One region of the Leifsonia sp. Soil_N53 genome, then DNA from elsewhere that is predicted to be linked to it. Evidence: predicted binding sites of a transcription regulator. Region 1 holds the regulator's gene; the other holds the start of a gene.
What was found. Region 1 encodes LexA, which represses DNA repair genes until DNA is damaged. Its sites were predicted from a motif close to TCGAACANNTGTTCGA; they were not measured.

Region 1 (15,666 bases):
CGATGGACGCGAACCTCGTCTCCCGCTGATCATCCACGACATTCCCGAGGGCGCCCCGCACGAAGCGGGGCGCCACTCGTTTAAGGTGAACCCATGAAGTTGAGCGAGTTCCAGCGCGCCGTCACCGACGAGTTCGGCTCGGGATACGGACAGGCGCTGCTGACCGACCTCGTGCTCGGGGAGCTCGGCGGACGCACCGCGCAGGAGGCGCTGAACGCCGGCATCCCGGCGCGCGAGGTGTGGCTCGCGCTGTGCCGCGAGACCGGCGTGCCGCAGTCGCACTGGTACGGCGCGGGCAAGCCGGCGCCCCAGCGGTAATCCTTTCCGTGCGCTTTCGCGCGACACGCCGGTTCGAACCGCTCGAAGATATGTTCGGATCTGAGTAGACTCCTGCACAGGCGGCAATCGAAAACGAGTTGTCCACGAATCGATCGGTCGACGCCTGGAGTGTCGGCGGTCGGCCATACAGTCGAACTCGTCAGCGAAGTCCACGAAGGAGAACCGCAATGCCATCACCCGCAGACCGCGAGAAGGCGCTCGAGACCGCACTCGCCCAGATCGACCGTCAGTTCGGCAAGGGCTCGGTCATGCGACTGGGCAGCGACGAGCGCGCCCCCGTCGAGGTCGTCCCCACCGGGTCGATCGCACTCGACGTCGCCCTCGGAATCGGGGGTCTGCCCCGCGGCCGCATCGTCGAGATCTACGGTCCGGAGTCCTCCGGCAAGACCACGCTGACGCTGCACGCGATCGCCAACGCCCAGCGGGCCGGCGGCATCGCGGCCTTCATCGACGCCGAGCACGCGCTCGACCCGGAGTACGCCCGCAAGCTCGGCGTCGACATCGACGCCCTCCTCGTTTCCCAGCCCGACACCGGTGAGCAGGCGCTCGAGATCGCCGACATGCTCGTCCGTTCCGGCTCCATCGACCTGATCGTGATCGACTCCGTCGCCGCGCTCGTGCCGCGGGCCGAGATCGAGGGCGAGATGGGCGACTCCCACGTCGGTCTCCAGGCGCGCCTCATGTCGCAGGCGCTCCGAAAGCTGACCGGTGGGCTCAACCAGACGAACACCACGATGATCTTCATCAACCAGCTGCGCGAGAAGATCGGCGTCTTCTTCGGAAGCCCCGAGACCACCGCCGGTGGTAAGGCGCTCAAGTTCTACGCGTCGGTGCGACTCGACATCCGTCGCATCGAGACGCTGAAGGACGGCACCGAGGCGGTCGGCAACCGCACCCGCGTCAAGGTCGTGAAGAACAAGATGGCGCCGCCCTTCAAGCAGGCCGAGTTCGACATCCTCTACGGTGTCGGCATCTCACGCGAGGGCAGCTTGATCGACTTCGGTGTGGAGCACGCCATCGTCAAGAAGTCCGGCGCCTGGTACACGTACGAGGGCGACCAGCTCGGTCAGGGCAAGGAGAACTCGCGCAACTTCCTCATCGCGAACCCCGACATCGCCGCCGAGATCGAGAACAAGATCCTGATCAAGCTCGGGGTCATCGCCGATCCGAACGCGGTCGCGGCGCCCGCGGAGGCGGACAACGTGGACTCGCTGGAGAAGAAGCTGCAGGCTCGTAAGGGGGCCTGATCACGCGACGGCGCTGACATCGGCGGCACCGGCAACAGCGGGACGGGCATCAGCGGGAGACGAATGAGGAGGGGGCTGTCGTGGTCGTGAGATTTCCTTCCGAATCCTCGGGTGCTGGGGGCGAGGGGGCTGACCATGTGGCTCCGGTGACGCCGTTGCGTCGGGCGTCGGCGTCCGCGAAGCGAGAGCGTTCGGGTGAGCCGCGCGTGGTGCGACCGGTGGCGGAGCTTCCGGGGGCGCAGGACTCGCGGGCTGCGGGTTCGGGTGATGCGGCTGAGCAGTCGAGCAAGTCGGAGCACTGGAACAAGCCCGGGCAGGGGAGCACGTCAGGACAGTGGAACAACACGTGGGCGGCTGAGCCTGCGCAGGGTTCCGGCACGGTCGACGCGACCGCTTCGTCCGACACCGGCACCGTGTCCGACGCCGGCACCGCCTCCGCAGACGACCAGGAGACCGAACGGCTGGCGCGCAAGGCGTCGGGGCTCACCATCCGCCAGCTCGCGCGGCGGGGGATGTCGCGCTGGGAGTTGGAGCAGCTGCTCACCAAGCGTGAGATCGATCCCGAGGTGTTCGCGCCCGAACTCGATCGGCTCCAGGCGATGGGCGTGATCGACGACGCGTCGCTCGCCGCGACGCTGGCGTTCACCCAGCACAGCCGCAAGGGGCTCGGGCGGTCGGCGATCGAGCTCGACCTCAAGCGGCGGCACATCGACCCCGAGCTGATCGAGGAGGCAGTGGCCGATATCGCGGACGAGGACGAGCTGGAGCGGGCGACCGAGCTGGCCGTCAAGCGGATCCGGCAGCTCTCGTCGTACGACGACGAGACCGCGCGGCGGCGGCTGCACGGGTTCCTGGCGCGCAAGGGCTACGACTCCTCGGTGGTCCGGCAGGCGATGGACGCGGCGTTCGCCACGCGTGGGCGTCGCGGCGGAGTGCGATTCCAGTAGGCGCGAACGGGGGCCGGGCGGTCGTTCGATTCCGGTCCCGGTCGAACGTAGAATCGTACGCATTATGAGCACCATCGAGTCGAGCACCGTCAAGCGTCGCGTCGAGCTGAGTAGCGCCGAGCCGAGCACCGCCGAGCAGGGCCACGTCTTCGAGCCGTCGCCGGCCGCCCTGACGGAGGACGGCCGTCCCCGGACCTACGAGGTGCGCACCTTCGGCTGCCAGATGAACGTGCACGACTCCGAACGACTCAGCGGCTCGCTCGAGGCCGCCGGCTACGTCCCGGCCGACGGCGCCGAGGCGGACATCGTCGTGATCAACACCTGCGCGGTCCGCGAGAACGCTGACAACAAGCTCTACGGCAACCTCGGTCACCTCGCCGGCGTGAAGCGTCGCCACGCGGGCATGCAGATCGCGGTCGGCGGCTGCCTGGCCCAGAAGGACAAGAACGTCATTCTCGAGAAGGCGCCGTGGGTCGACGTGGTGTTCGGCACGCACAACATGGGCTCGCTGCCCGGTCTGCTCGAACGCGCGCGGCACAACGACGCCGCGGAGATCGAGATCCTGGAGTCGCTCGAGACCTTCCCGTCCACCCTGCCGACGAAGCGCGACTCGTCCTACTCGGGCTGGGTGTCCATCTCGGTCGGCTGCAACAACACCTGCACCTTCTGCATCGTCCCGTCGCTGCGCGGCAAGGAGAAGGACCGCCGCCCGGGGGACATCCTCGCGGAGATCGGCACCCTGGTCGAAGACGGCGCCATCGAGGTCACCCTGCTCGGCCAGAACGTCAACTCCTACGGCGTCGAGTTCGGCGACCGGCAGGCGTTCAGCAAGCTGCTGCGCGCGGCCGGTCAGATCGAGGGCCTGGAGCGCATCCGCTTCACCAGCCCGCACCCGGCGGCCTTCACCGACGATGTGATCGACGCGATGGCCGAGACGCCGAACGTCATGCCGCAATTGCACATGCCGCTGCAGTCCGGCTCCGACCGCATCCTGCGCTCCATGCGCCGGTCCTACCGCTCGGAGAAGTTCCTCGGCATCCTCGACCGCGTGCGCGCGAAGCTGCCGGACGCGGCGATCAGCACGGACATCATCGTCGGATTCCCCGGCGAGACCGAGGAGGACTTCCTGGAGACGATGCGCGTCGTCGAGCAGGCGCGGTTCGCCTCGGCGTTCACGTTCCAGTACTCGATCCGCCCCGGCACGCCCGCGGCCGACATGGCCGACCAGGTGCCGAAGGAGGTCGTGCAGGACCGGTACGACCGCCTGATCGCCCTCCAGGAGCGCATCTCGCTGGAAGAGAACGAACGCCTGATCGGCCGTGAGGTCGAGCTGCTGGTGGCCAACGGGGAGGGCCGCAAGGACGCCGACACCCACCGGCTGAGCGGCCGCGCCCGCGACAGCCGTCTGGTGCACTTCGAGCTGCCGGCCGGCTCGGACGTCCCGCGCCCGGGCGATGTCGTCACGGTGCGGATCACGCAGGCGGCCCCGCACTACCTGATCGCGGACAGCGCCGACGGCGCACCACTCGGCATCCGCCGCACGCGCGCGGGCGACGCCTGGGACCGCGCAGAGGCCGAGTCGTGCGCGATCCCGGCGCACGGCGACACCGCGCAGTCGGCCGGCCCCGTGTCGCTCGGCCTGCCCACGCTGCGCCCCCGCGCCCCGTTGACCTCCCCGGGCGTCGGGACGATGCCCATCTACGACCCGTCGGACGGCCAGCGCTGAGCGCGATCGGCGGAGCCGGCGCGAACGACGCCACCACCCCCGTCATCGCGATCGTCGGCGCCACCGGCACCGGCAAGACCGAGCTCTCCCTCGCCCTCGCCGAAGCCCTCCGGGACGAGGGCCGTGCCGCCGAGATCGTGAACGCGGACGCGATGCAGCTCTACCGGGGGATGGACATCGGCACGGCCAAGCTGCCTCCGGCCGAGTGGCGGGGTGTGCCGCACCACCTGTTCGACGTGCTCGACGTCACCGATGAGGCGACCGTCGCGCGGTATCAGCCCGAGGCGCGGCGCATCGTCGACGACATCCTCGGGCGCGGGGCGACGCCCATCCTCGTCGGCGGGTCGGGGCTCTACGTGTCCAGCGTCATCTTCGACTTCCGGTTCCCGGGGACCGACCCGGAGCTCCGGTCGCGGCTGGAGGCCGAGCTCGCCGCGCAGGGGCCGGGGATGCTGTTCCGCCGCCTCGCTGCGCTCGACCCGGAGGCCGCGCAGCGGATCGGGCCGTCGAACGGGCGGCGGATCGTCCGCGCGCTCGAAGTCGCCGAACTGACCGGGGAGTCGGTGAGCGGCGCCCTCCCGGCCGAGCAGCAGCACTGGCGGCCGACCGTCGTGCTCGGTCTTGCCGCGCCGCGCGACGAGCTCGTCCGACGTCTCGACCAGCGGGTCGAGCGGATGTGGCGGGACGGCCTCCCCGACGAGGTGCGCGGCCTGATCCCGCTCGGCCTGGAGGACGGGGTGACCGCGCGCCGGGCGATCGGCTACGCGCAGGCGCTCGCCGAGGTGAAGGGCGAGCTGACCCGCGACGAGGCGATCGCGGCCACGCAGCAGCTCACCCGGCGGTACGCGCGCCGGCAGGTGAGCTGGTTCAAGCGCTACGCCGGCATCCACTGGCTCGACTACGACGACCCGGAGCTCACCGCGACCGCCCTGAGCAGCGTCGCACGCGATGCTGCGGGCGGCCGATAGGCTGGGGCGATGGCGACGCTCCACTTCACCAAGGGTCAGGGGACCGGCAACGACTTCGTGCTCTATTCCGACCCCGACGGTCGCTTGCCGCTCACCCCGCAGCAGATCGCGGCGATCTGCGACCGGCACTTCGGGATCGGCGCCGATGGTGTGATCCGCGCCGTCCGCTCGACGCACCTGCCGGAGGGCGCCGAGGCGCTCGCGGAGGACAACGGCGCCGAGTGGTTCATGGACTACTACAACGCGGACGGCTCGGTCGCCGAGATGTGCGGCAACGGCATCCGCGTGTACGTGCGCTACCTGCTGGAGTCCGGTCTCGCCGAGCTCGCGGACGGCGACACCCTCCCGATCGGCACCCGGTCGGGAGTGCGCGACGTCCAGCGCAACCTCACCGGGTTCCAGGTCGACCTCGGCCGCTGGAGCCTCGACGGCGGCGAGCCGCTGGTCCGCGCCAAGGAGCTGCCGGTCGCGCGCCCGGGCCTCGGCATCGACATGGGCAACCCGCACGTGGTCGTCGCGGTCGCCGACGAGTCCGAGCTGGAGGCCGCCGATCTCACCTACATCCCGCACATCGAGCCGGAGCCCGAGGACGGCGCGAACGTCGAGTTCGTCGTGCCGGGGGACCCGCTGGTGCGCGACGGCGTCGGCCGGATCCGGATGCGCGTGCACGAGCGCGGGAGCGGCGAGACCCTCTCGTGCGGCACCGGCGCCGCGGCCGCAGCGCTCGCGGTGCGGCACTGGGCCGGCTCCGGTGCGCCCGACCAGTGGCGGGTGGAGGTGCCGGGCGGCACGGTGGGCGTGCGGATGTTCCCGACGGAGGACGGCGAGCACGTCGCACTCTCCGGCCCGGCTGAGCTCGTCTACACGGGCACGCTCGAGCTCGCCTGACCAGACGAGCACGCTCGACCGACCGAACTCGACCGACCGAACTCGACCGACCGAACTCGACCGAACGAACTCGTCAGTCCGCCGCTCAGTCCTCGGCAGCCCGCCGCGTGCGCAGCACCCGGTACCCCTTGGAGATCGCGGCCCGCGTCGTGGTCAGCTCCGGCATCGTCGCCTGGATCCAGCGCTGCAGCGAGTCGCTGCCGAGGTTGCGCTGCACGACGAGCCAGGCGTCGGAACCCGGCTCCAGTCGGGGCAGCCAGCGCTGCAGGATGTCGTGCAGCTCGTTCTTGCCGACGCGGATGGGCGGATTGGACCAGATCGTGGTGAATTCCACCGACTCGGGAACATCATCGGGCGTCACGGGGTTAACATTTGTGAGACCGAGCTTCTGCGCATTCCGGCGCACCACGTCCAAGGCTCGGGTGTTGACGTCGACCGCCCAGACGGTCGCATGAGGGGATTCGAGAGCAAGTGTGAGAGCCAGAGGCCCCCAGCCGCAGCCGAGGTCGAGGAACTGACCGCCGGGCGGCGCGGAGGGGACATGGTCGAGGAGCACTCGCGTACCCATATCGATGCGCTCGGGGCTGAAGATCCCGTTCGCCGTCACCAGTTCGTACGTCTGGCCCGCCAGGCGTGCGGTGAACGGCCGCAGGTTCAATTCGCTCTCGGGAGCGGGTGAGAAGTAGTGATCTCCGCTGGCCATATAGAGGACCGTACAGGACGCGGACCCGCAGACAAACACAGCAGAACAGACAGACTAGGGTGTACCCCACCTGGATCAGGGGACAGTGAATGACCGAACGAACAGATTTCGAAGAACAGACCGCCGAAGCCACCATCGACCGCACCGCCGACGACGTGGTCGCGCGCGTGCTCGCCACCCAGCAGAACCGCGCCACCGTGACGCTGTTCGGCTCCGGAGCGCAGGCGCTGCAGTCCGACGACACCGACGGCGACGGCCACGACGGCGAGCAGTTCGAGCGCGAGGAGCGCGCGGCTCTCCGCCGCGTCTCCGGGCTCTCCACCGAGCTCGAGGATGTCACGGAGGTCGAGTACCGGCAGCTCCGCCTGGAGAACGTCGTGCTCATCGGCGTCTACTCGCAGGGCACGCTGCAGGACGCGGAGAACTCGCTGCGCGAGCTCGCCGCCCTCGCCGAGACCGCGGGCGCCGCGGTGCTCGACGGCCTCCTGCAGCGGCGGCCGCATCCCGACCCCAGCACCTACCTCGGCCGCGGCAAGGCCGAGGAGCTGGCGGGGGTCGTCCGGGCGCTCGGTGCGGACACCGTCATCGCCGACACCGAGCTCGCGCCCAGCCAGCGGCGCGCGCTGGAGGACGTGGTGAAGGTGAAGGTGATCGACCGCACGGCCGTCATCCTCGACATCTTCAGCCAGCACGCCAAGAGCCGTGAGGGCAAGGCGCAGGTCGAGCTCGCGCAGCTCGAGTACCTGCTGCCGCGCCTGCGCGGCTGGGGCGAGTCGATGTCCCGCCAGGCCGGTGGCCAGGTGGGCGGCGCGGGAGCCGGCATGGGCTCGCGTGGACCGGGTGAGACGAAGATCGAACTCGATCGCCGTCGCATCCACTCGCGGATGGCGAAGCTGCGCAAGCAGATCGCGGGCTTCAAGCCCGCGCGCGAGGCGAAGCGGGCGAACCGCAACCGCAACTCCGTGCCGTCGGTGGCGATCGCCGGGTACACGAACGCGGGCAAGTCCAGCCTCCTGAACCGGGTGACCAAGGCGGGCGTGCTCGTCGAGAACGCCCTGTTCGCGACGCTGGACGCGACCGTGCGCCGATCGGTGACCGCCGACGGCCGCCTGTATACGCTCGCCGACACCGTCGGGTTCGTGCGCAACCTGCCGCACCAGCTCGTGGAGGCCTTCCGCTCGACGCTGGAGGAGGTCGCCGACTCCGACGTCATCCTGCACGTCGTCGACGGCTCGCACCCGGACCCGGCGTCGCAGCTCGCGACGGTCCGCGACGTGATCGGGGAGGTCGGCGCCAGGGACATCCCGGAGATCGTGGTGTTCAACAAGGCCGACCTCATCCCTGCCGACGACCGGCTCGTCCTGCGCGGGCTGGAGCCCGGTGCGATCTTCGCGTCGGCGCGCACCGGGGAGGGCATCGACGAGGTGCTCGCCGCCATCGCGCGCCTGCTGCCGGACCCATCGGTGGAGGTGGAGCTGGTCGTGCCGTACGACCGCGGCGACCTCGTCTCCGCTCTGCACGAGCGCGGCCGGGTGCTGTCGACCGAGTACGTGGAGGACGGGACGCGTGTGCGCGCGCGGATCATGCCCGAGTATCAGTCCGTGTTCGAGCCGTTCGCGGTGTAGCAGCGCACGGCGCCCTCCGGAGGCCGGGCGGAGCCCTCTGTGTCACAAGATGACGCAGTGGGTTCCGCTCGGCCTCCGTCGTTGTTACTGTGCCTACACAACCGAAGCGGGCGACCGCTGACGTGGTGCGACAGCCGAGCCCGGCACCCGCCCGCCCCCTCCCGTTCGACAGCTGCGGCCGTCGGCGAGCGAGGGCGCCCGTGACGCTGATCGACACCCGAGGGACCATGGACTGTACCGACGCGCGGTTCTCGTTCGAGCTCTACCCGCCGCGCAACGAACGTGCCGCCGCCGCATTGCCGGCGACGATCGACCGCCTGGCCGCCGCCGGCCCCGAGTTCATCTCGGTGACCTACGGCGCGAACGGCTCGTCGCGCTCGTCGTCCCTCGACGTGCTGCGCTACATCCTCGAGCACACCGACGTAAGCCCGATGGCGCACCTCACCTGCGTCGGCTCGACGCACTCCGAGGCCAACCGCCTGATCCGGGAGTTCCTGGACGCCGGGATCCGGCGCTTCCTGGCGATCCGCGGCGACCCGCCCGCGGGGCTGGAGCCGGGGGACGAAGGACTCGGCGACATCAAGAGCTCGTCCGAGCTCGTGCAGCTCATCCACCGGGTGCAGGCCGAGCGCGTCCCGTACGACGCGCTCCCCGTGCCCGGGCTGCGCGCGGAGGCGGTGCTCTCGCACCGCGAGCACGTCCAGATCGCGGTCGCGGCCTTCCCGCACGGCCACCCGTCCCGCACGGTGTCGCAGGACATCGACGCGCTGCTGGCGAAGCAGGCGGCCGGAGCCAACCTCGGGATCACCCAGCTCTTCTTCCACGCCGAGGACTACCTGTCGTTCGCGCAGAAGGCCAGGGAGGCCGGCGTGACGTTCCCGATCCTGCCCGGGATCATGCCGGTCACCTCGCCCGCGCGGCTCGCCCGGATGCTGGAGCTCAGCGGCGAGGATCTCCCGAGCGACCTCGCCATCCAGCTCGAGGTCGAGCCGGACGACGAAGGCCGGCGCGAGATCGGCATCGAATGGACGGCGCGGCTGGCTCAGCGCCTGCTCGACGGCGGCGCCCCCGGCATCCACCTCTACACGTTCAACCAGCACACGGCCGTGCTCCAGGTGCTCGAACGGGTGGGGCTGGTGGAGGCCGCACCGACCGCCGCCGACACCCCTGAGACCTCCGCGACCTTCGCTACTCCACTGACCGCACTGTCCACACTGACCACCTCCGCCACCTCGCAGAAAGCAGGCGACCCCGCATGACCGACACCACCTCCGCACGCTCCGCCTTCCCGGTGGGTACCATCATCGGCTACCCCCGCATCGGCCGGCGCCGCGAGCTCAAGAAGGCCGTCGAGGCGTTCTGGGCCGGCGCCAGCACCGCCGACGAGCTGGAGGCCACCGCCGCCCAGCTGCGCGCCACCACCCGCGAGCGGCTCGCCGCGCTCGGCCTCGGCCGCGCCGACGCCGCCATCCCGGAGAGCTTCAGCTTCTACGACCAGGTCCTCGACGCCGCCGTGACCGTCGGCGCGATCCCGTCGCGGTTCGCCGGGCTCGCCTCGGCCGACGGGTCGGTCGACCTCGCGGGCTACTTCACCATCGCACGCGGCGAGGGCGACAAGGCCCCGCTGGAGATGACCAAGTGGTTCGACTCCAACTACCACTACCTGGTGCCGGAGATCGGCCCGGAGACCGCGTTCCGGCTCGCCTCCGACCGCATCGTGCGCGAGTTCGAGGAGGCGAAGGCCGCCGGCTTCGTCACCCGCCCGGCGATCGTCGGCCCGGTGACCTTCCTCCTGCTGAGCAAGGCGAGCGACGAGGCGCCGGAGGGCTTCCGCCCGCTGTCGCGGCTCGGCGACCTGCTCCCGGTCTACCGCGAGCTGCTCGCCCGCCTCGCCGCCGCAGGCGCGCCGTGGGTGCAGCTCGACGAGCCCGCGCTCGTCTCCGAGAGCATCGAGGAGCCCCGCACCGAGGTGCTGGAGGCCACCCGCGCCGCCTACGCGGAGCTGGCCGGAGCCGCCGAGCGGCCGGCGATCTTCGTCGCCGCCCCGTACGGCAGCCTCGGCGACGCCCTCCCCGTGCTCGCCCTGTCGCCCGTGGAGGCGATCTCGCTCGACCTGGTGCGGGGCGGGATCCCGGCCGGGCTCGACGCCGCGACGCGCAGCGCGCTGGGCGGCAAGACCCTCGTCGGCGGCGTGATCGACGGCCACAACATCTGGCGCGGCGACCTGGAGGCCGCCTTCGGCATGCTCACCGAGCTGCTGTCGCTGAGCGCCGACGTCGCCGTGTCGACCTCCACCTCGCTGCAGCACGTCCCGCACGACGTCGAGGACGAGCCGGACCTCGACGCCCGCCTGAAGACCTGGCTCGCGTTCGCCGACCAGAAGGTCGGCCAGGTCGCCGTGCTCGCGCGCGGCATCGTCGACGGACACGAGGCCATCCAGGACGAGCTCACCGCGGCGACCGCGGCGCTCGCCGACCGCGCCGCCGCTCCTGGCGTGCGCGTGGACGCCGTGCGGGCCCGCGAGGCCGCGCTCACCCGGGCGGACTTCCGCCGCGGCGAGTACAGCGCGCGCCAGGCCGCCCAGGATGAGGCGCTGCACCTGCCGTTCCTGCCGACGACCACCATCGGCTCCTTCCCGCAGACCGCCGACATCCGCCGCTCCCGCGCCCAGCTCGCCAAGGGCGTCATCGACGAGGCCGAGTACCTCGGGCGCATGCAGGCCGAGATCAAGCGCGTGGTCGACCTCCAGGAGGAGATCGGCATCGACGTCATCGTGCACGGCGAGCCCGAGCGCAACGACATGGTGCAGTACTTCGCCGAGAACCTGGACGGCTTCGCGGTCACCCAGAACGGCTGGGTGCAGTCGTACGGCTCGCGCTGCACGCGCCCGTCCATCCTGTGGGGCGACGTGTCCCGCCCGAAGCCGATCACCGTCGACTGGTCGACCTACACCCAGACGCTTACCGAGAAGCCGGTCAAGGGCATGCTGACCGGACCGGTCACCATCCTCGCCTGGTCGTTCGTGCGCGACGACCAGCCGCTCGGCGAGACCGCGCGCCAGGTCGCCCTGGCCCTGCGCGACGAGATCGCCGACCTGGAGGCCGCGGGCATCCGCGTCGTGCAGGTGGACGAGCCGGCGCTGCGCGAGCTGCTGCCGCTGAAGCGGGCGGACCAGTCGGACTACCTGGAGTGGTCGGTGGGCTCGTTCCGGCTCGCGACCTCCGGGGTGGAGGACGCGACGCAGATCCACACCCACCTCTGCTACTCGGAGTTCGGCGTGGTCATCGACGCGATCCGCAACCTCGACGCGGACGTGACCAGCATCGAGGCCGCCCGCAGCCGGATGGAGGTCGTCCACGACATCCAGCGCTCCGGCTTCGAGCACGGCATCGGCCCGGGCGTCTACGACATCCACTCGCCGCGCGTGCCCTCGGTCGCCGAGGTGACCGAGCTGCTGGAGACGGCGCTCAGCGCCATCCCGGGCCGTCAGCTCTGGGTGAACCCGGACTGCGGGCTCAAGACCCGCGGCTACGACGAGACGGTCGCGTCGCTGCGCAACATCATCGCGGCGACCCGCGACGTGCGGGAGCGGGCGGGCGTCACGGCCTGACCCGTCGATACGGCCGAGGCCGGGCGCCCGGTTCCGCTCTCCGCGGATCCGGGCACCCGGCCTCGCGTGCGTCCTGCATGATGGGCGCATGGTGCGCATCCCGGACGACGACTTCGAGACCCTGGTCGACGAGGTGTTCGACGGTCTGCCGGACGACATGGTGCGGCCGCTGGAGAACGTGGCGATCATCATCCAGGACCAGCCGCCCGGCGCACGACCGCGCCTGTACGGCCTCTACACCGGGCATCCGCTGACGCGCCGCGGCGTCTACGGGTTCGGCGAGCTGCCGGACCGGATCACGCTGTTCCGCAACAACCTCGAGGCGTCGTGCGAGACGGTCGAGCAGCTCCGCGAGCGCGTGCGTGTCACGCTCGTCCACGAGATCGGCCATTACTTCGGCCTCGACGACGCCCGCCTCCAGGAGCTCGGCTGGGCTTGACCGCCCTCAGACGGCGCGGAGGACCGCGACGACCTTGCCGAGGATGGTGGAGTAGTCGCCGAGGATCGGCTCGAAGTTCGAGTTGCGGGGGAGCAGCCAGGTGTGGCCGTCGCGCTGGCGGAACACCTTGACGGTGGCCTCCTCGTCGAGCATGGCCGCCACGATGTCGCCGTTCTCCGCCGTGTTCTGCGTGCGGACGACGACCCAGTCGCCGTCGCAGATCGCGGCGTCGATCATCGACTCGCCGACCACCTTGAGCATGAAGAGCTCGCCGTTGCCCACCAGCTGGCGGGGGAGCGGGAAGACCTCCTCCACCTGCTGCTCAGCGGTGATCGGGACGCCCGCGGCGATGCGGCCGACGAGCGGGACCATGGCGGCGTCGCCGACCGGGGTCTGGCTCTCGAAGTCGGGGGTGGCCGAAGGGACGTCGATGAGGATCTCGAGCGCGCGCGGCCGGTTCGGGTCGCGGCGCAGGTAGCCGCTCAGCTCCAGCTGGTTGAGCTGGTGGGTGACGGACGAGAGGCTGGAGAGGCCGACGGCGTCGCCGATCTCGCGCATGCTCGGCGGATAGCCCCGCTGGCTCACCGACCGCTGGATGACGTCGAGGATGGCGAGCTGTTTCTCGCTGAGGTTCTTGCGGCGCCGCGTGCGCGGAGCCTGATTCTCGTTCGACACGCTCGTCCCTTCGTGGCCGTCGCCGTCACCCGGAGGAACCGAATGTCGGTGGTGCCTGGTTGTCTTTCCTCCAGACAATCGAAACTGTATCCACAGTACGGCTGCCCGACAAACATGTGTTCGAGTGTGTCTCGAAATTCATGCGGGTTTTTTCACCCGGACGAGGATTGCGGTCTCGAACATTCGAAGATATATTCGGAACATGGCTTCGACCGAAGCCGTTGGAGGTCACGATGAGCACAGCAGTGATGAGCACAGCAGTGATGCACCACGTTGGGATGAACAACGTCGAGGTGAGTGGCGCACAGGCCGCTGGGCGTGTGCGGCTTCGGCTGACCCGGCGCGGGCGGTTCGTGCTGACGATGCTCGCGGCACTGCCGATCGTGATCGGGGCGTTCGTGTTCGCGCTCAACGGCGGCGGCGCGGCTGCGACCGGTGAGCAGACGCACGCGACGTTCCATTACGTGACCGTGCAGTCGGGTGACTCGCTGTGGTCGGTCGCCTCGCGACTGGCGCCCAAGGCCGATCCGCGTGACGTGATCGCCGACCTGGTGAACCTCAACGGTCTGTCGTCCGCCGTGGTCACGCCCGGCCAGCAGCTGGCGATCCCGGCACAGTACGACGCGAAGTAGGGGGGCGGGCGCCGTTGGTGCTTCGCCGCCAGGACCACCCCGCGGCGACGGCGCCGCCACCTCCTCGATGCACTCGCCTTCAGGAGAAACGGCACGACATGCCCCACGATCTCCTGCGGTTGGGGGTTCGGCAGGAGATTTGGGTGGGTTCTCCTTTCTGCGGGAGGGGGCGCGGCGGGTGCAGCGGGGCGTCATACGGCGGGAGCGTTCAGCGGCGCTGGTTAGCATTGAGAGGTGACCTCTCTCTCCGATCTTCCGATCCGTGATGACTTGCGCGGTCGCACCCCGTACGGGGCGCCGCAGAAGGTCGTGCCCGTCGCGTTGAACGTGAACGAGAACACACATCCCGTTCCGGAGGACGTCGCCGCCGACATCGTTGCTCGGGTCGCCGTCGCGGTGACAGGGGTGAACCGCTACCCGGATCGCGAATTCACCGAGCTGCGGGAGGCGTTCGCCCGCTACCTCGGGCACGGGCTGACGGCCGAGCAGCTCTGGGCCGCCAACGGGTCCAACGAGGTGCTGCAGCACATCCTGCAGGCGTTCGGCGGACCGGGACGCAGCCTGCTCGGGTTCGCGCCCACCTACTCCATGTACCCGCTGCTCGCCTCCGGAACCGGCACGAGCTGGATCGCGGCCGGTCGGGATGCGGACTTCGAGCTGTCGCCGGAGACCGCGGCGGCCGCGGTGCGCGAGCACGATCCGGACATCGTGATCCTGTGCTCACCGAACAACCCGACCGGGACTCCGCTCTCGCTCGAGACGATCGAGGCCGTCTACGCTGCCGCGCGCGGCATCGTGATCGTGGACGAGGCGTACGCGGAGTTCATGCCGGAGGGGGAGCGGTCGGCGCTCACGCTGCTCCCGGGCCGCGAGCGGCTGCTGATCTCCCGGACCATGAGCAAGGCGTTCGCGTTCGCGGGGGCCCGCGTCGGCTACCTGGCCGCCGACCCCGCCGTGGTCGACGCGCTGCGCCTGGTGCGGTTGCCGTACCACCTGTCCGCGCTGACCCAGGCCGCCGCGCTCGGCGCGCTCGCGCACGCGGACGAGATGCTCGCGATGGTCGGCGAGATCCGCGCGCAGCGCGACCGCCTGGTGGTGGAGCTCGCCGAGCTCGGCTACCTGCCGCACCGCAGCGGCAGCAACTTCGTCCTGTTCGGCGGCGTCGACGACCCGCATGCGGTCTTCGAGGCACTGCTGGAGCGCGGGGTGCTCATCCGCGACGTCGGCATCCCGCACCACCTGCGTGTCACCGCCGGCACCGAGACCGAGACGACCGCGTTCCTGGAGGCCCTGCGCGCGCTCGGCCGGCCGGCCGGAGCCGTGGCGGCCGGCGCGCAGTCGGTAAGCTCGCAGTCATGACGAATCGGACCGCCCAGCTTCAGCGCGCGACCAGCGAGTCGAGCATCGAGCTCAGCCTCGACCTCGACGGCACCGCTGCGTCCGACATCCACACCTCGGTGCCTTTCTACGACCACCTGCTGACCGCGTTCGCCAAGCACTCGCTCACCGACCTGACGGTGCGAGCGAGCGGCGACACCGACATCGACGTGCACCACACGGTGGAGGACGTCGCGATCGTCCTCGGCCAGGCCATCAAGAAGGCGCTCGGCGACAAGGCCGGCATCTCCCGCTACGGCGACGCGCTGGTCCCGCTCGACGAGGCGCTCGTGCAGGCCGTGGTAGACATCTCCGGCCGTCCGTACCTCGTGCACGGCGGCGAGCCGGCCGGGTTCGAGTTCCACCTGATCGGCGGGCACTTCACCGGGTCGATGGTGCGGCACGTCTTCGAGGCGATCGCGTTCAACGCCGGGCTCACCGTGCACGTCACGGTGGTGGGCGGCCGCGACCCGCACCACATCGCGGAGGC
Region 2 (15,666 bases), on a different contig from region 1:
GGTCTCGTCCAGTCCGGTCGTCGTGTCGGGCCCGGTCGCGGTGTCGGGAGAGTCGCTCATCCCCCCACGCTACCGGGCGGCCCGTCCCGCCACGCCCGGGCCGCGCGACGATGTCGGAGCGACCATGCGTTTCGTGCTAATGTCTTTCTTCGGCAGCCGGAAGCTTCGGCGGCCGAAAACACACCCGTCCGGGTGGCGGAAATGGCAGACGCGCTAGCTTGAGGTGCTAGTGCCCGTATAGGGCGTGGGGGTTCAAGTCCCCCCTCGGACACCGGTAGAAGAAGGCCTCGATCATCTGATCGGGGCCTTTTTCGCGTCTGCTTCTCCCCCGCGGGTCTATCGTGACGTGCATGCCGCCCCGGAAGCGCTCAGCGCAGAGTCTGCTGACGGTGCTCTTCGCCCTCGGCGCCAACCTCCTGGTCGCGCTCGCGAAGACGTTCGCGGCGATGATCACCGGGTCGGCGTCGATGGTCGCCGAGGCGGCGCACTCCTGGGCGGACACCGGCAACGAGGTGTTCCTCGTGCAGGCCGAGCGGCGGGCGGCGCGGCCCAGCGACGACCTCCATCCCACCGGCTACGGGCGCGAGGCGTACGTCTGGTCGCTGTTCGCGGCCGTCGGCCTGTTCACCGCGGGCGCCGTCGTGTCGATCCTGCACGGCTTCTCGCAGCTCGGCACCGGCGAGCCGGACTCCGACTACCTGGTCAACTACATCGTGCTCGCCGTGGCATTCGTGTTCGAGGGCATCTCGTTCGCGCAGTCGTTCCGGCAGGCCAGGTCGATGGCGGCGGAGCGCGACACCGGCACGCTGGAGCACGTGCTCAGCACGTCGAACCCGACCCTGCGCGCGGTGTTCGCGGAGGACGCGGCGGCGCTGACCGGGCTCGTCATCGCCTTCCTCGGGGTGCTCCTGCACGAGCTCACCGGCGACGCGGTGTACGACGCAGTCGGCTCGATCCTGGTCGGGATCCTGCTGGCCTTCGTCGCCGTCGTGCTGATCGACCGCAACCGCCGCTTCCTGCTCGGCGAGCCCGCGCCGGACCGGGTGAACCAGGCGGCGCTGATCGCGCTCCTGCAGAACCCGCAGGTCGACAAGGTCACCTACCTGCACCTCGAGTACGTGGGCCCGGAGCGGGTGTTCCTCGTCGCGGCCGTCGACCTGATAGGCGACGACCGCGAGTCGGACGTCGCCGACGACCTGTACACGGTCGAGCAGGACCTGAAGCGCAACGAGCACATCGCCGAGGCGGTGCTCACGCTGTCCCGCCGGGGGCTGCCGGCGCTGCTGCCGCACGATCCCGACGCGCTGGAATCGCGATAGCGGCCACATTCCGACCGGATCACGCGCCAGACTGGAGGTATGGCCAGCACGGGATCCCGCACCCTCCAGCTCCTGTCGCTCCTGCAGACGCACCGGTACTGGCCGGGGCAGGAGCTCGCCGATCGCCTGGAGGTGTCGCCGCGCACCCTCCGGCGCGACGTGGAGCGGTTGCGCGACCTCGGCTACCCGGTCGACGCCACGCGCGGGGTCGCGGGCGGCTACCAGCTCGCCGCCGGGGCGTCGCTGCCGCCGCTCGTGGTCGACGACGAGGAGGCCGTCGCCCTCGCGGTCGGGCTGCGCACCGCCGCCCAGAGCGGCATCGCGGGGGTCGCCGACGCGTCCGTCCGCGCGCTGGCCAAGGTGGTGCAGGTGATGCCGCCACGGCTCCGGCGCCGGGTGAACGCCCTCCGGGTCGCGACGCTGGCCTCCGAGCTGCGGCCCGGTCCGGTGGTCGACGCCGGGCTGCTCACCGTCGTGGCCCAGGCCTGCCGGGACGAGGAGCGGCTGGTCTTCTCCTACGTGCGCAGGGACGGGGATGCGTCGGAGCGCACGGTCGAGCCGCACCGGCTCGTCTCGGTCGGGCGGCGCTGGTACCTGGTCGCCTACGACATCGGCCGTTTCGACTGGCGCAGCTTCCGGCTCGACCGGATGGCCGAGCCGCGGCCGACCGGGGCGCGCTTCCGGCCGCGCGCGCTGCCCGCGGCTGACGCCGCCGAATACGTGCGCGAGTCGCTCGCCGGCGCTGCGGACTCCCTGCTCGTGGACGCCGTGATCGCCGCACCGCTCGCCGAGGTGGAGCGGGCCATCGGGCGCTGGGCGACGGCCTCCGCGGAGGCGGCGGCACCGGACGGCACAGCGCGCACACGCGTCCGGCTCACCGCAGACTCCCCCGAGTGGGCGCTGTTCGGCCTCGCCGCGGCCGGCGCACCGTTCACGATCGAGGGGCCGGCGGAGGTCAGGGAGCTGGCCGCGCTCTGGGGCGATCGTTTCGCCGCCGCCGGTAGACTCGACACCCGATGAGCACGCCCGACCGAACCCCGATTCCTTCGACCTCCCCCACCCCTGCCGACATCAAGCGCTGGCGACGCTACCTCGCCGACGAACGCGCCGAGGCCGCCGTCTACCGCGACCTCGCCGGCCGCCGGGAGGGCGAGGAGCGGGAGATCCTGCTCGAACTCGCCGAGGCTGAGCGCCGGCACGAGCAGCACTGGCTCGACCTCCTCGGCGACCACGTCGGCCGGCCGCTGCGCGGCGACATCCGCACCCGGATGCTCGGCTTCCTGGCCCGCCGGTTCGGCTCGGTGTTCGTGCTCGCGCTCGCCCAGCGCGCGGAGGCGCGCTCGCCGTACGCGGACGACGCCGACGCCACGCCGCAGATGGCCGCCGACGAGCAGGTGCACGAGGAGGTCGTGCGCGCGCTCGCGGCCCGCGGCAGGCAGCGGCTGTCCGGAACGTTCCGTGCGGCGGTGTTCGGCGCCAACGACGGGCTGGTCAGCAACCTGGCCCTCGTGCTCGGTGTGAGCGCGAGCGGCGTGCCGAGCCACGTGGTGCTGCTGACCGGCATCTCCGGCCTCCTCGCCGGTGCGCTGTCGATGGGAGCGGGTGAGTACGTCTCGGTGCGCTCGCAGCGAGAGCTGCTGGAGGCCTCCACCCCGAATCCGGCGACCCGGTCCGCTCTCCCCCACCTCGACGTGGACGCCAACGAGCTGACCCTGGTCTACCGGGCGCGCGGCATGGACCAGGCGCAGGCCCAGGAGCACGCCCACGACGTGCTGTCGACGCTCGGCGCCTACACCTCGCCCGTCGCGGTGCAGAAGGCCGGCGACGACGAGCACGAGGCGATCGGCAACGGCTGGAGCGCCGCGCTGTCGAGCTTCTGCTTCTTCGCGTCCGGCGCGCTGATCCCGATCCTGCCGTTCCTGTTCGGGCTGACCGGCACCGCGGCGATCATCGTCGCCGCCGTGCTCGTCGGGCTCGTGCTGCTCGGCACGGGCGCGGTCGTCGGACTGCTGTCCGGCGCGTCGCCGCTCAAGCGCGCGCTCCGTCAGCTCGCGATCGGCTACGGCGCGGCAGCCGCCACGTATGTGCTCGGGCTGCTGTTCGGGGCGACGGTCGGCTGATCGGCGCCTTCGCCCGGGTCGGCAGCCTCCCGCTCAGCGCCTGCTGCGGCGGTCTCCCCCGTCGACGCCGTACACGATCGCCCCGGCCAGCGGGATGAGCAGGAACCACAGCCAGCTGTAGGCGTAGCCCCACGCCATCCCGGTCACGAAGAACAGGATGACCGCGACGAAGGGCATGATCGACACGACGAGCAGTCCCCAGCGATTGGCGGGGCGGCCGTGCTCGCCGGGCGCCGGCGGGTAGCCGTACGGGCTCGGACCGGGCTGGGACGCCTGCCACGCGGCGGAGGACGCCGAGGGCGCAGCACCCGGAGCAGTGGCCGCGCCGTCCAGGTGCAGCGCACCGGGAAGGTCGGCGAACAGCGGCTGGAGATCGCCCCGCGTGACGGCCGAGCGCGCCCCCGCGACGCGCGCCTGCAGCTCGGCGTCGCTCAGCCTCCCCTGCGCGGCGTGCGACTGCAGCGCGGCGACGGCGCGCTCCCTCTCGTCGTTGCTCAGGCGCAGCGAGGCGCTCGACGGATCCCCGAAGTCTGTCATGCGGCTCAGTATGGCAGGCGGGGGTGCCCTCCGGGTGCGCACGTCGGCCCTCTGGCTTACACTTGCATTCGAACATACGTTCGATCGAGAGGAGCGCCCGCTCATGACCGACATCGACGAGGCGGTGGCCGTGTGGACCACCGAGGACGGCATCCCGACCCGCCTGGTCTGGCGTTCGACGCGGTACCGGGTGAGCGACACCCCGACCGTGTGGGCCGAGATCTGCGCGTGGTGGCGGCCGTTCGGCGAGCACCGTTACGGCATCGGGGCGCTGCCCCGGGAGATCGGCGGCTGGCGGTTCCAGGCGACCAGCGACGGCGGGGTGGCGTACGTGTTCGACGTGCGGCACGACGCCGACGACCGGAGCTGGCGGCTGGTGCGGATCTTCGATTAGGCGACCGCATCCGCCCGCTCACGGGGAGCCTCCGCCCTCCCGCGGCGCCCATCCCCTAGCCTCTCTCAACGTGATGGACGACGACCGCTACGGATCCGATGTGCTGGCGAGCGACTGGAAGAACGCCGGCCGCAAGACCGTGCCGACCGTCGAGGCGGTGCGCGACCTGGTCGTGGAGGAGGCCGCCACCGGGTTCTGCGGGGCCATCGTCCGGCTGGAGGCGCAGACGGTCGAGCTGGAGGACTACTTCGGGGCGAAGCGCGTGTTCCCGCTGGGCGCGGCCTTCCTCATCGACGGGGAGCCGGTGAAGCTGGTCGTGCCAGGCCGCGCGCCGGCCGGTCGCGGGCGCACGGCCTCCGGGTCGTTCGCCGTCGGCGAGCAGAAGGCGCGCGTCGCCCTGCCCAGCCGGATCTTCGTGGAGGGGCGGCACGACGCCGAGTTGGTGGAGCGCGTCTGGGGCGACGACCTCCGCGTCGAGGGCGTCGTCGTGGAGTACCTGGAGGGCGTGGACGACCTGGACGCGATCGTGCGCGAGTTCGCGCCGGACCGCGGCCGGCGGATCGGCGTGCTGGTCGACCACCTGGTGCCGGGCTCCAAGGAGAGCCGGATCGCCGAACAGGTGGCGCGCGGGCCGTTCGGCGCGCACGTGCTCGTGGTCGGCCATCCCTACATCGACATCTGGCAGGCGGTGAAGCCGGCGCGGGTCGGGCTGGAGGCCTGGCCGTCGATCCCGCGCTCGGTGCCGTGGAAGCACGGCATCTGCGCAGCCCTCGGCCTCCCCCACGAGACGCAGGCCGACACCGCCCGGGCCTGGAAGCTCATCCTCGGCCGCGTGCGCAGCTACGCCGACCTGGAGCCGGAACTCCTCGGCCGGGTCGAGCGGCTGATCGACTTCGTGACGGAGCCGGTGGCGCGGTAGGGCGCAGCCCGCAGCGCACCTTCGCGCATCAGAATACATTTGCGGTATTCGAACATGTGTTCGAAAATAGATGTATGTCCCTGGCAGTCGCACACACCTTCCCCGACCCGGTCGCCGACCGGGCGCAGGTGCACGAGCTGCAGTCGCGCATCCGCCAGATGCAGGCGACGAAGCTCGACGCGCGGCGGCTGGAGACGCATCCCGCCCTCGCCGCGCTGCTGCCGGGCGGCGCGCTCAAGGCCGGCGCCGCCTACACGGTCCACGGCTCCACCACGCTCCTGATGGCGATGCTCGCCGGGCCGAGCGCCGCGGGCGCCTGGTGCGGCGTCGTCGGGATGCCCGACTTCGGGGCGGAGGCCGCCGGGCGGTTCGGCATCGACCTGGAGCGGCTCGTGCTGGTGCCGCATCCCGGCCAGCAGTGGCTGACGGTCACCGCCGCGATGGCCGACGTGCTCGGCGTGATCGCCGTCGCCCCGCCGGAGCGGCCGGCGAGCGGCGACGTCGCCCGGCTGACCGCGCGCCTGCGGCAGCGCGAGGCCACGCTCGTGGTCGCCGGCGATTGGCCGCAGGCCGAGGCGGCGCTCTCCGTGGTCCGCAGCGGCTGGGACGGCCTGGGCGCCGGGGCCGGCTACCTCTCCTCCCGGCGCGTGACCGTGGAAGCCGCACCGCGCGGCGGGGCCGGGCCACGCCGCAGCGCCGAGCTCTGGCTGCCCGCGATGGACGAGACGTTCCGCGCCTCCGCGCCCACCCGGCTGGAGGCGGTGAGCCAGTGATGTCACCCACGGGGCGGCAGGTCACCCGCGCGATCGTGCTCTGGTGCCCCGACTGGCCGGTCATCGCCGCCCGGCAGCGCCTCGACCTGCCCGCGGACGTGCCGCTGGCGCTGGTCGAGAAGGGGATGGTGTTCGCCTGCTCCGCGCACGCCCGCGCCGACGGCGTCACCCGCGGGCTCCGGGTCAGGGAGGCGCAGTCGCGCTGCCCGCAGCTGGAGATCGTCCTCTACGACCAGCTGCTGGACGCGCGCGCCTTCGAGCCGGTGCTGACCGCGATCGAGGAGATCACCCCGGGCGTCCAGGCGGTGCGGCCGGGCACCTGCGTGCTGCGGGCGCGCGGACCCGCGCGCTACTACGGCGGCGAGGAGGCCGCGGCCGCGGAGCTGCTGCGCTGCCTGGAGGCGCTGGCCGACACGCTCGGGCTCACGCTCGACGACGTGCGGATCGGGATCGCCGACGGGCCGTTCGCCGCCGAGCAGGCGGCACGCTCGACGGGGATCGCGCAGACCGCGCCCCGCGTCCGCATCGTCCCGCCCGGCGGCTCCCCCGCCTTCCTCGCCCCGCTGCCGGTCGCCCAGCTCGGCCTCGCCGAGCTCACCCCGCTGCTGCGCCGCCTCGGCCTGCGCACGCTCGGCGACCTGGCGCGGCTCGACCGGCTGGACGTCCGGGAGCGGTTCGGGGAGCGCGGCGAGCACGCCCACGACCTGGCGAGCGGGATGGACGGCGCCGCCGTGGTGCCGCGCACCCCGCCGAAGGTGCTGGACAGGGCGATCGAGTTCGAGCCTCCCCTCGACCGGGTCGACCAGGTGACCTTCGCGTTCCGCGGCACGGCCGAGCAGTTCGTCGCCGGCCTCACCAAGGCCGGTCTGGTGTGCACCTCGCTGCGCATCGAGGTCACCGACGAGCGCGGCCACGTGAGCGAGCGGAGCTGGCAGCACCCCCGGCTGTTCTCGGCCTCCGACGTGGTGGACCGCGTGCGCTGGCAGCTGCAGGGCTCCGGCTCCATCGACTCCGGGCTGGCCTCCCCGATCGCGAAGGTCGCCGTCGCCCCGGAGGCGGTGGACGACATCGGCCACCACGAGGACGGCCTGTGGGGCGGCGGCGCCGACGAGCGCATCCACCACGGCCTCACCCGGGTGCAGGGCATGCTCGGCCACGACGCCGTCGTCACCGCGACGATCGGCGGCGGCCGGGCGCTGTCCGACCGGCAGGTGCTCGTGCCGTGGGGCGACCGGCCGGTGGGCGTCGCCCGCTCCGACCGGCCGTGGCCGGGGTCGCTGCCCGCGCCAGCGCCCTCCACCGTGTTCGAGGTGCCGCGGCCGGTGGCGGTGCTGAGCGAGTCCGGGGAGCCGGTGGAGGTCACCGACCGCGGCGACGTCACCGCGCCGATCGTGAGCTTCTCCCCCACCGGCGCCGCCCGCGACGCCCGGCCGGTGGACTCCTGGGCCGGCCCCTGGCCGGTGCGCGAGCGCTGGTGGGATGCGACGCTCGCCAGGGCCATGCACCGCTTCCAGCTCGTCGACGCCGACGGGACGGCCTGGTTGCTCGCCCTGTCCGGCACCGCCTGGTTCGCCGAGGCGAGGTACGACTGATGGGCTGGAACAACCCGCCGATCCCGTGGGCCGAGTTCGAGCGGCGGCTGAGCGGGCGGCGCGTCAGCGAGCAGGAGCAGCCGGAGCGGCCGTCGTCGCGCAAGCGGCAGAAGTACGTGCCGCAGCCGATGCCGGAGGAGCCCGACGCCGGGCACGTGCCCTACGCCGAGCTGCACGCGCACAGCACGTTCAGCTTCCTCGACGGCGCCAGCGCGCCCGAGGAGCTGCTGGAGGAGGCCACCCGGCTGCGGCTGCACGGCATCGCCCTCACCGACCACGACGGCCTGTACGGGGTGGTCCGGCTCGCCGAGGCCGCGGAGGCGTACGAGCGGGTGAAGACCGTGTTCGGAGCCGAGCTGTCGCTCTCGCTCAGCCGGCCGCAGAACGGCGAGGCCGACCCGGAGGGCAGCCATCTCGTCCTGCTCGCCCGGCAGCAGTCCGGCTACCACCGGCTGGCCGCCGCCATCACCGCGGGCCAGCTCGCCGGCGAGGAGAAGGGCCGGCCGGTGTACGACCTCCCCACCCTCGCCGAGCAGTCCGGCGGCGAGTGGATGGTGCTCACCGGCTGCCGCAAGGGCGACGTGCGGCTCGCGCTGGCCGAGCACGGCGAGCGGGCAGCAGAGCGGGAGGTCGCCCGGCTCGCCGAGCTGTTCGGGCGCGACAACGTGCTGGTCGAGCTGATCGACCAGGGCGCCCCCCGCGACAGCACCGACAACGACGTGCTCGCCCGGATCGCCGGCCGGCTCGGCCTCCCGGTCGTCGCCACCAACAACGTGCACTACGCCACTCCCGCCCAGTACCCGCTCGCGACGGCGGTCTCGGCGGTGCGCGCCCGCCGCAGCCTGGACGAGATGGACGGCTGGCTGCCGGCCTCCGCCGCCGCCCACCTGCGCAGCGGCCGGGAGATGGCGGCCCGGTTCGCCCGCTACCCCGGCGCCGTCGAGCGCACGGCCGACATCGCCGACGACCTGGCGTTCCGGCTGCGCAGCGCCCGGCCGAAGCTGCCGAAGCAGGAGGTCCCGGACGGCCACACCCCGATGAGCTGGCTGCGCGAGCTCACCTGGCGCGGCGCCGCCGAGCGCTACCCCGACCTCGACCGCGACCCGGCCAAGCGCGAGCGCATCGAGCGCGAGCTCGACGTGATCGAGGCGAAGGACTTCCCCGGCTACTTCCTCATCGTCCACGACATCGTGCGGTTCGCCCGCGAACGCGGCATCCTCTGCCAGGGCCGCGGCTCCGCGGCGAACTCGGCGGTGGTCTACCTGCTCGGGATCACCGCGGTCGACTCGATCAAATACGACCTGCCGTTCGAGCGCTTCCTCTCCTCCATGCGCGAGGAGGAGCCGGACATCGACGTCGACTTCGACTCCGACCGGCGCGAGGAGGTCATCCAGTACGTCTACGCCAAGTACGGCAGGCACAACGCCGCCCAGGTCGCCAACGTCATCACCTACCGGCCCAAGAACGCCGTGCGCGACATGGCCAAGGCGCTCGGCCACTCCACCGGCCAGCAGGACGCCTGGAGCAAGCAGATCGACTCCTGGAGCCGGGTCACCACGACCGACGACCACGACATCCCGGAGGCCGTGGTCGACCTCGCCCAGCAGGTGCTGAAGTTCCCGCGGCACCTCGGCATCCACTCCGGCGGCATGGTGCTCACCGACCGGCCCGTCGGCGAGGTGTGCCCGATCGAGCACGCCCGCATGGAGAACCGCACCGTGCTGCAGTGGGACAAGGACGACTGCGCCTGGATGGGCCTGGTCAAGTTCGACCTGCTCGGCCTCGGGATGCTCTCCGCACTCGACTACTCGATGCGCACGATCGAGGCGTCGCTCGGCGAGTCGTGGACGCTGGACAGCATCCCGAAGGAGGAGCAGGGCGTCTACGACATGCTCTGCCGCGCCGACTCGATCGGGGTGTTCCAGGTGGAGAGCCGCGCGCAGATCGGCACCCTGCCGCGCCTGCAGCCGCGCAGCTTCTACGACCTCGTGATCGAGATCGCGCTGATCCGTCCCGGTCCCATCCAGGGCGGCGCCGTGCACCCGTACATCCGCCGCAAGCTCGGCCAGGAGGACGTGACCTACCTGCATCCCGCGCTCGAACCGGTGCTGAAGCGGACGCTGGGCGTGCCGCTGTTCCAGGAGCAGCTCATGCAGATGGCGGTCGCGATCGGCGACTGCACCGCGGAGGACGCCGACCAGCTGCGCCGGGCGATGGGCTCCAAGCGCGGTGTCGAGAAGATCGGCGCGCTGCGGGCGAAGCTCTACGAGGGGATGGCGCACAACGGGATCGTCGGGGACGACGCCGACGCGATCTACGAGAAGATCGAGGCGTTCGCCAACTTCGGCTTCGCCGAGAGCCACGCGATCAGCTTCGCCCTGCTGGTCTATGTGAGCTCCTGGATGAAGCTGCACTACCCCGGCGCGTTCCTGGCGGCGCTGCTGCGGGCGCAGCCGATGGGGTTCTACTCGCCGCGCACACTCACGGCCGACGCCCGGCGGCACGGCGTGCTGGTGCGCCGGCCGGACATCCAGCTCTCCGGGGTGTTCCCGCTGCTGGAGGCGATCGACGCGTCGCGGCCCGGGCCGACCGGCACGGACCCGTGCCTGGAGCACGACCAGCCTCCGGTCGGCGGCTTCGACCGCGCAGTGCCGCTCGACTTCGCCGCCCACCGCCGCGACGCGGGGCACGCGGTGCGGCTGGGTCTGGCCGGGGTGACCTCGATCGGCGAGACGCTCGCCGGGCGGATCGTGGCCGAGCGCGAGGCCTCCGGCCCGTACCGCGACCTGGCCGACCTCTCCCGGCGGGTCGGGCTGACCGTGGCGCAGCTGGAGGGGCTCGCCGCGGCCGGCGCGTTCGAGGGCTTCGGGCTGACCCCGCGGCAGGCGATCTGGGAGGCCGGCAACGCCGCCCAGGACCGGCCGGAGTACCTGGCCGGCACCGCGATCACGGTGCAGCCTCCGCTGCTGCCGCTGCTCTCCCCCGCCGAGCAGCTCGCGAGCGACCTGTGGGCCACCGGGATCTCCACCGACGACCATCCCATCCGCTTCCTGCGCCCGGCGCTGGCCGCGCGGGGCGTGCGGGCCGCCGACACGCTGGCGACCGCCGAGTCGGGGCGACGCATCGAGGTGGGCGGCGTGGTCACGCACCGGCAGCGGCCGGCGACGGCGGCGGGGGTGACCTTCCTCAACCTGGAGGATGAGACCGGCTTGGTGAACGTCATCTGCCCGGTCGGGGTGTGGAACCGCTACCGCCGGGTGGCCAGGCAGGCGCCGGCGATGATCGTGCGCGGCATCCTGGAGCGCAGCGAGGAGGGCGTGGTCAACGTGCTCGCCGACCGCCTGGAGCCCCTCGACACCGCAATCCGCACCACCTCCCGAGACTTCCGCTAACGACGAAGGGCACGTCGTCGTCACTTTCGCGGGCGAAAAGTGACAGCAACGTGCCCTTCGGGGATGGGGTCAGGCCTGGGCGAGGACCGCCTGCAGCTCGAGGGTGATGGTGACGTCGTCGCCGAGCAGCATGCCACCGGTCTCGAGCGCCGCGTTGTAGGTGAGGCCGAACTCCTCGCGGTTGATCTTGGTCTTCGCGGTCGCGCCGGCCTTGTAGTTGCCGTACGGGTCCTGGCCGAAACCGCCGAAGTCGAACTCGAAGGTGACCGGCTTGGTCACGCCCTTGATCGTGAGGTCACCGTCGACGAGGAACTCGCCGTCCTCGTGGCGCACGCCGGTGGAGACGAAGTCGATGGTGGGGAACTCCTCGGCGAGGAAGAAGTCGCCGGTGCGCAGGTGCGCGTCGCGGTCGGAGTTCTTGGTGTTGATGGAGGCCACGTGAGCCTTGGCGGAGACAGTCGACTCCAGCGGGTTCTCGGCGGTGACGAAGGAGGCGTCGAAGTTCTCGAAGACGCCCTTCACCTTGCTGATCATGAGGTGACGGATGCTGAAGCCGACCTCGCTGTGCGCGGGGTCGATGGTCCAGGTGCCGGCCTTGTATCCGGGGATGTCGATGCTCATTCGGTTCTCCTTGAGTCGGTTCAGATGCGATCGGACGCTGTCAGATGCATGCAACTGCATGGATCTCGCTGCTATTCCGGATCCGCCGAAAAAAGTTGACGTGACAACCAGATCATCCTCCGGACGGATTCGCCCGAGCGATCCGGAATCTACGCTTTTCAGTGGTTTCATTCATCATTTCTGCCGACCGGAGGAACACAGACATGTCCACATCAGCACCGAACGACAGAAGCTCCACCCGGCTCTCCCGCCGCGGCATCGTCGGAGCGGCCGCCTGGTCCGCCCCGGCCATCGCGCTCGCCACCGCCTCCCCCGCGTACGCCACGTCCGTCGCCGGCGTCATCGCCTTCGTGGATGCGGAGGACCTGATCGGCAGCGGCTACACCACCCGACTCGTCGTCCGGCTCACCCCGCAGGCCGGCGCCCGGCCCCCGGTCAACCTCAGCGTCGGGTACGGCACACCCGGCGTCGTCGACGGCCCCACCCTCGTCCCGACCGGCGGCGACACCCTCGTCACGATCCCGGTGACGGGCCGCAGCGCCAACGGGTCCACCGTGATCACGGTCAGCGCGCCCGGGTACATCCCGGCCACCACCAGCCTCACCGTGACCTTCGACGACGGCCGGTTCTTCATGGCACGGAACGCTCCGTTCGGCGTCAGGAACTCGGCCAACACCCTCACTCCGACGACGTCCGCCGGCGTCCGCAGCACTTCGGCCGACGGAGCGATCACCGACGCCTGGACCGGTACCTGGCTGTACCGGTCCACGTCCGCATCGAACACGTTCACCCCGGCCGGCACGCTTTTCGGCGGCGGCCACGACGACCCCAAGGCGCTCACGGGCGTCATCGAGTGGCGGATGGATGTCTACACGCAGGGAGGCCCGAATCTGCGCTGGCAGAAGCGGGACGGCTTCCCGTACTCCGAGGTCCCCATCGGCAACACCTTCCAGAGCGGCACGACCCGGGCGGCCTCCGGGCTGGTTCTCATGAACGTCGTCCCCGCCGTCCGGCGCACCCTGTCCGGCACGGCGAGTCCCGGCGGCTTCGCGTTCTTCTCCTGGACCTTCCCGCGGTTCCCGGGGTATCGGGCCCTCTGGACGATCGAGTACTGAGGCGCGTCGGCTCAGCCGTGCACAGCGAGCGATCGCCTCAGCACCAGCAGCGCCCGGGCGTCGTCGTCGATCTGCGCGAGCGGGATGCGCCCGCTCTGCACGGCGGCCACCACCGCGTCGATCAGCGCGTCCGGGTCCTGCGCGCCCTGGATCATCAGCACCATCGTGTTGCCCGCCGCGATCGCGGCCACCGCGTTGGCGCCGGCGTCCTTGTACTGCGGCAGGCCGGTGTCCTGCAGCATCCGGAGGTCGTCCGTGATGGTCACGCCGCGGAAGCCGAGTTCGTCGGTGAGGATGCGGTGCCAGGCCGGCGAGAGCGATGCCGGCGCGGAATCCACCCCGCTGTAGACCAGGTGGCCGAACATCACGACCTCCGCGCCCGCCTGGATGCCCGCCCGGAAGGTCGGCGCGTCCTGCGCGGCCCAGCGGGTGTGGTCGACGGCGGCGGTCGGGACGGTGAGGTGCGAGTCGGCCTCCGTCTCGCCGTGGCCCGGGAAGTGCTTCAGGGTGCTGAGCACCGTGCCGCGCTCTCCGGTGACCGAGGCGGCGACGCGCGCGGCGGCCGACGCCGGGTCCGTTCCGAGGATGCGATCGGCGATGAACGAGTGCGGGTCCGCCGTCACGTCGGCGATGGTCCCGAAGTTGAGGTTCACGCCGGCCTGCTTCAGCAGCTCGGCGCGCCGGGCGAACGCCTGCTGCGTGGCCGCGGGCGGGAGCGAGCGGAGCGTCTCGGCCCCGGGCTGGCCGTCCCACGGCAGCCGGGTCACGTCGCCGCCCTCCTCGTCGATGCCCACCAGCGTCGGGAGGCCAGGGTCGGAGGCGCGCGTGGCCGCGGTCTCCGCGGCGAGGGCCTGCGGCGTCGCGGGGATGTTGTCGGGCATGAGGATGATGCCGCCGAGACCGTACCGGTCGACGAACCCGCGCACCGCGGCCGGATCGGTGCCCGGCGCGTGCAGCATGAAGAGGCTCGCCACCTTCTGGCGCAGCGTCAGGTTGCCGAGCCGCTCGTCCGCATACGCCGCGACGGGATCGGCGGCCGGCGTCGCGGTCGGCGGGATCGACGGGGCCTGCGTGGGTGCGGTCGCGTGCGACGCCTCCGCCGGGTGCGCCGAACCGCCGGCCGCGCATCCGCCCAGCGCCGACGCGAGAACGGACGTCGCGAGCGCCAGGAGGACAGCGGCCGTCATCCCTCGGGTGCGGCGCATCACCCGATGGTAACCCTCAGCCCTTGACGGCCCCTCCGAGCCCCGCCGAGCGCAGGAACAGCCCTTGGAAGACCAGGAACAGCACGATCGGGATGAGCGTGGAGATCGCCAGCGCCGCCAGGTAGACGTCGAGCTGGATCGCCGCCTGCAGGGTCGGCAGCCGCACCGACAGCGGCTGGATGCCGGGGTCGCGCAGCACGAGCAGCGGCCACAGGTAGTCCTTCCACGCGGCGATGATCGCGAACACCGACACGACGCCGAGGATGGGTTTCGACATCGGCAGCACGATCGACCAGAACAGCCGGAACGGTCCTGCCCCGTCGGTGCGCGCCGCCTCGAACACTTCACGCGGCAGGTTGTCGAAGAAGCGCTTCACCAGGACCAGGTTGAACGCACTGGCGCCCGCGGGCAGCCACACCGCCCAGAAGGTGTTGATCAGCGACTGGCCGAGCAGCGGCGGGTTCAGGATGGTCAGGTAGAGCGGCACGAGCAGCACGACCGACGGGACGAACAGCGTGCAGAGGATGAGCCCGTAGAGCACGTTGCCGTACTTAGGCCGCAGCACGCTCAGCGCGTAGCCTCCGGTCGTCGCCACCAGCACCTGCATGGCCCAGGAGCCGGCCGCGACCCAGATCGTGTTCATGAACTGCACGTCGATGTGGACCGTGGACCACGCCGTCGACAGGTTGGCCCAGTCGACGCCGTGCGGCCAGAGCGCCATCGGCGTGCTCAGCGTGTCCTGGGTCGGGGTGATCGCCGACTTCGCGAGCCAGAGCAGCGGCCCGAGTCCGACGATCAGCAGCACCACGAGCAGCGCGGCGTTGACGATCCGGCTGCTCCAGCGCACACCGGGCTTGCGCCGGTCGGAGACGGAGAGGATGCCGCGGTCGGCGGAGTCCTCTGCGGGCCTCCGGCGCCTGCGCCGGCGGGGCGGCTCGGTGCGTGCGCCCTCCTCGACGACGTCGGTGACGACTTTCCGGACCTCGGGCGGGAGCTGGGTCGAGGTGGTCAATTCTGGCTCCAGGACTTGGTGAGACGGAAGTAGACGAGGGACAGCACGGCCAGGAACCCCGCGAGCATCAGGCTCAGCGCGGTCGCCGCGCCGTAGTCGCCGCCGAGCGAGTTCTGGAACGCGTAGCGGTAGATCAGCAGCAGGATCGTGACGGTCGAGTCCACCGGGCCTCCGCCCGTGAACAGGAACGGCTCGAGGAAGACCTGCGCCGTCCCGATGATCTGCAGGATGAGCGTGATAAGCAGCACGGCCCGCAGTTGCGGCAGTGTGACGTGCCAGATCTTCTGCCAGATCCCGGCGCCGTCGACCTCCGCGGCGTCGTAGAGCTCGGGGGCCACACCGGTGATCGCCGCCAGGTAGATGATGATCGTGCCGCCGGCCGCGGCCCAGGTGGCCTCGAGGACGAGCGAGGGCATCGCCTGGGTGGCGGACTGGATCCACGGCTGCGGCGGGATGCCGACCCAGCCGAGGATGGTGTTGAAGACGCCGTCCGGGCGGGCGTCGTAGAAGAACTTCCAGAGCAGCACGGCGACCACCGGGGGCACCACCACCGGCAGATAGGCCAGCGCGCTGTAGAGGCCCTTCGCGCGCTTGACCTCGCTCATCAGCACGGCCGCGATGAGCGGCACCGGGTAGCCGAGGATGAGCGCGAGGAACGCGAACCAGG

Region 2: the regulator LexA is predicted to act here: its motif matches at 4,045-4,060, upstream of AC3A3H_RS13745 (DUF6504 family protein).

Annotation. Positions count from the first base shown of each region.
Region 1 covers NZ_JBDGMM010000048.1:1,603-17,268, reverse strand. The annotation lists gene AC3A3H_RS06465 (helix-turn-helix domain-containing protein) at 1-29, shown strand, start outside; gene AC3A3H_RS06460 (DUF3046 domain-containing protein) at 94-318, shown strand; gene recA (recombinase RecA) at 507-1,586, shown strand; gene AC3A3H_RS06450 (regulatory protein RecX) at 1,805-2,533, shown strand; gene miaB (tRNA (N6-isopentenyl adenosine(37)-C2)-methylthiotransferase MiaB) at 2,598-4,259, shown strand; gene miaA (tRNA (adenosine(37)-N6)-dimethylallyltransferase MiaA) at 4,256-5,227, shown strand; gene dapF (diaminopimelate epimerase) at 5,237-6,115, shown strand; gene AC3A3H_RS06430 (class I SAM-dependent methyltransferase) at 6,201-6,818, opposite strand; gene hflX (GTPase HflX) at 6,908-8,443, shown strand; gene AC3A3H_RS06420 (methylenetetrahydrofolate reductase) at 8,671-9,702, shown strand; gene metE (5-methyltetrahydropteroyltriglutamate--homocysteine S-methyltransferase) at 9,699-12,053, shown strand; gene AC3A3H_RS06410 (metallopeptidase family protein) at 12,142-12,492, shown strand; gene lexA (transcriptional repressor LexA) at 12,499-13,167, opposite strand; gene AC3A3H_RS06400 (LysM peptidoglycan-binding domain-containing protein) at 13,401-13,799, shown strand; gene AC3A3H_RS06395 (histidinol-phosphate transaminase) at 14,034-15,158, shown strand; gene hisB (imidazoleglycerol-phosphate dehydratase HisB) at 15,155-15,666, shown strand, end outside.
Region 2 covers NZ_JBDGMM010000064.1:31,833-47,498, reverse strand. The annotation lists gene AC3A3H_RS13775 (M20/M25/M40 family metallo-hydrolase) at 1-60, opposite strand, end outside; tRNA gene AC3A3H_RS13770 (tRNA-Leu) at 187-271, shown strand; gene AC3A3H_RS13765 (cation diffusion facilitator family transporter) at 351-1,319, shown strand; gene AC3A3H_RS13760 (helix-turn-helix transcriptional regulator) at 1,359-2,339, shown strand; gene AC3A3H_RS13755 (VIT1/CCC1 transporter family protein) at 2,336-3,439, shown strand; gene AC3A3H_RS13750 (DUF1707 SHOCT-like domain-containing protein) at 3,473-3,976, opposite strand; gene AC3A3H_RS13745 (DUF6504 family protein) at 4,080-4,370, shown strand; gene AC3A3H_RS13740 (DUF3097 domain-containing protein) at 4,444-5,289, shown strand; gene AC3A3H_RS13735 (hypothetical protein) at 5,364-6,062, shown strand; gene AC3A3H_RS13730 (DNA polymerase Y family protein) at 6,062-7,654, shown strand; gene AC3A3H_RS13725 (error-prone DNA polymerase) at 7,654-11,046, shown strand; gene AC3A3H_RS13720 (YceI family protein) at 11,116-11,667, opposite strand; gene AC3A3H_RS13715 (hypothetical protein) at 11,871-12,782, shown strand; gene AC3A3H_RS13710 (glycoside hydrolase family 3 N-terminal domain-containing protein) at 12,794-13,987, opposite strand; gene AC3A3H_RS13705 (carbohydrate ABC transporter permease) at 14,004-14,999, opposite strand; gene AC3A3H_RS13700 (carbohydrate ABC transporter permease) at 14,996-15,666, opposite strand, start outside.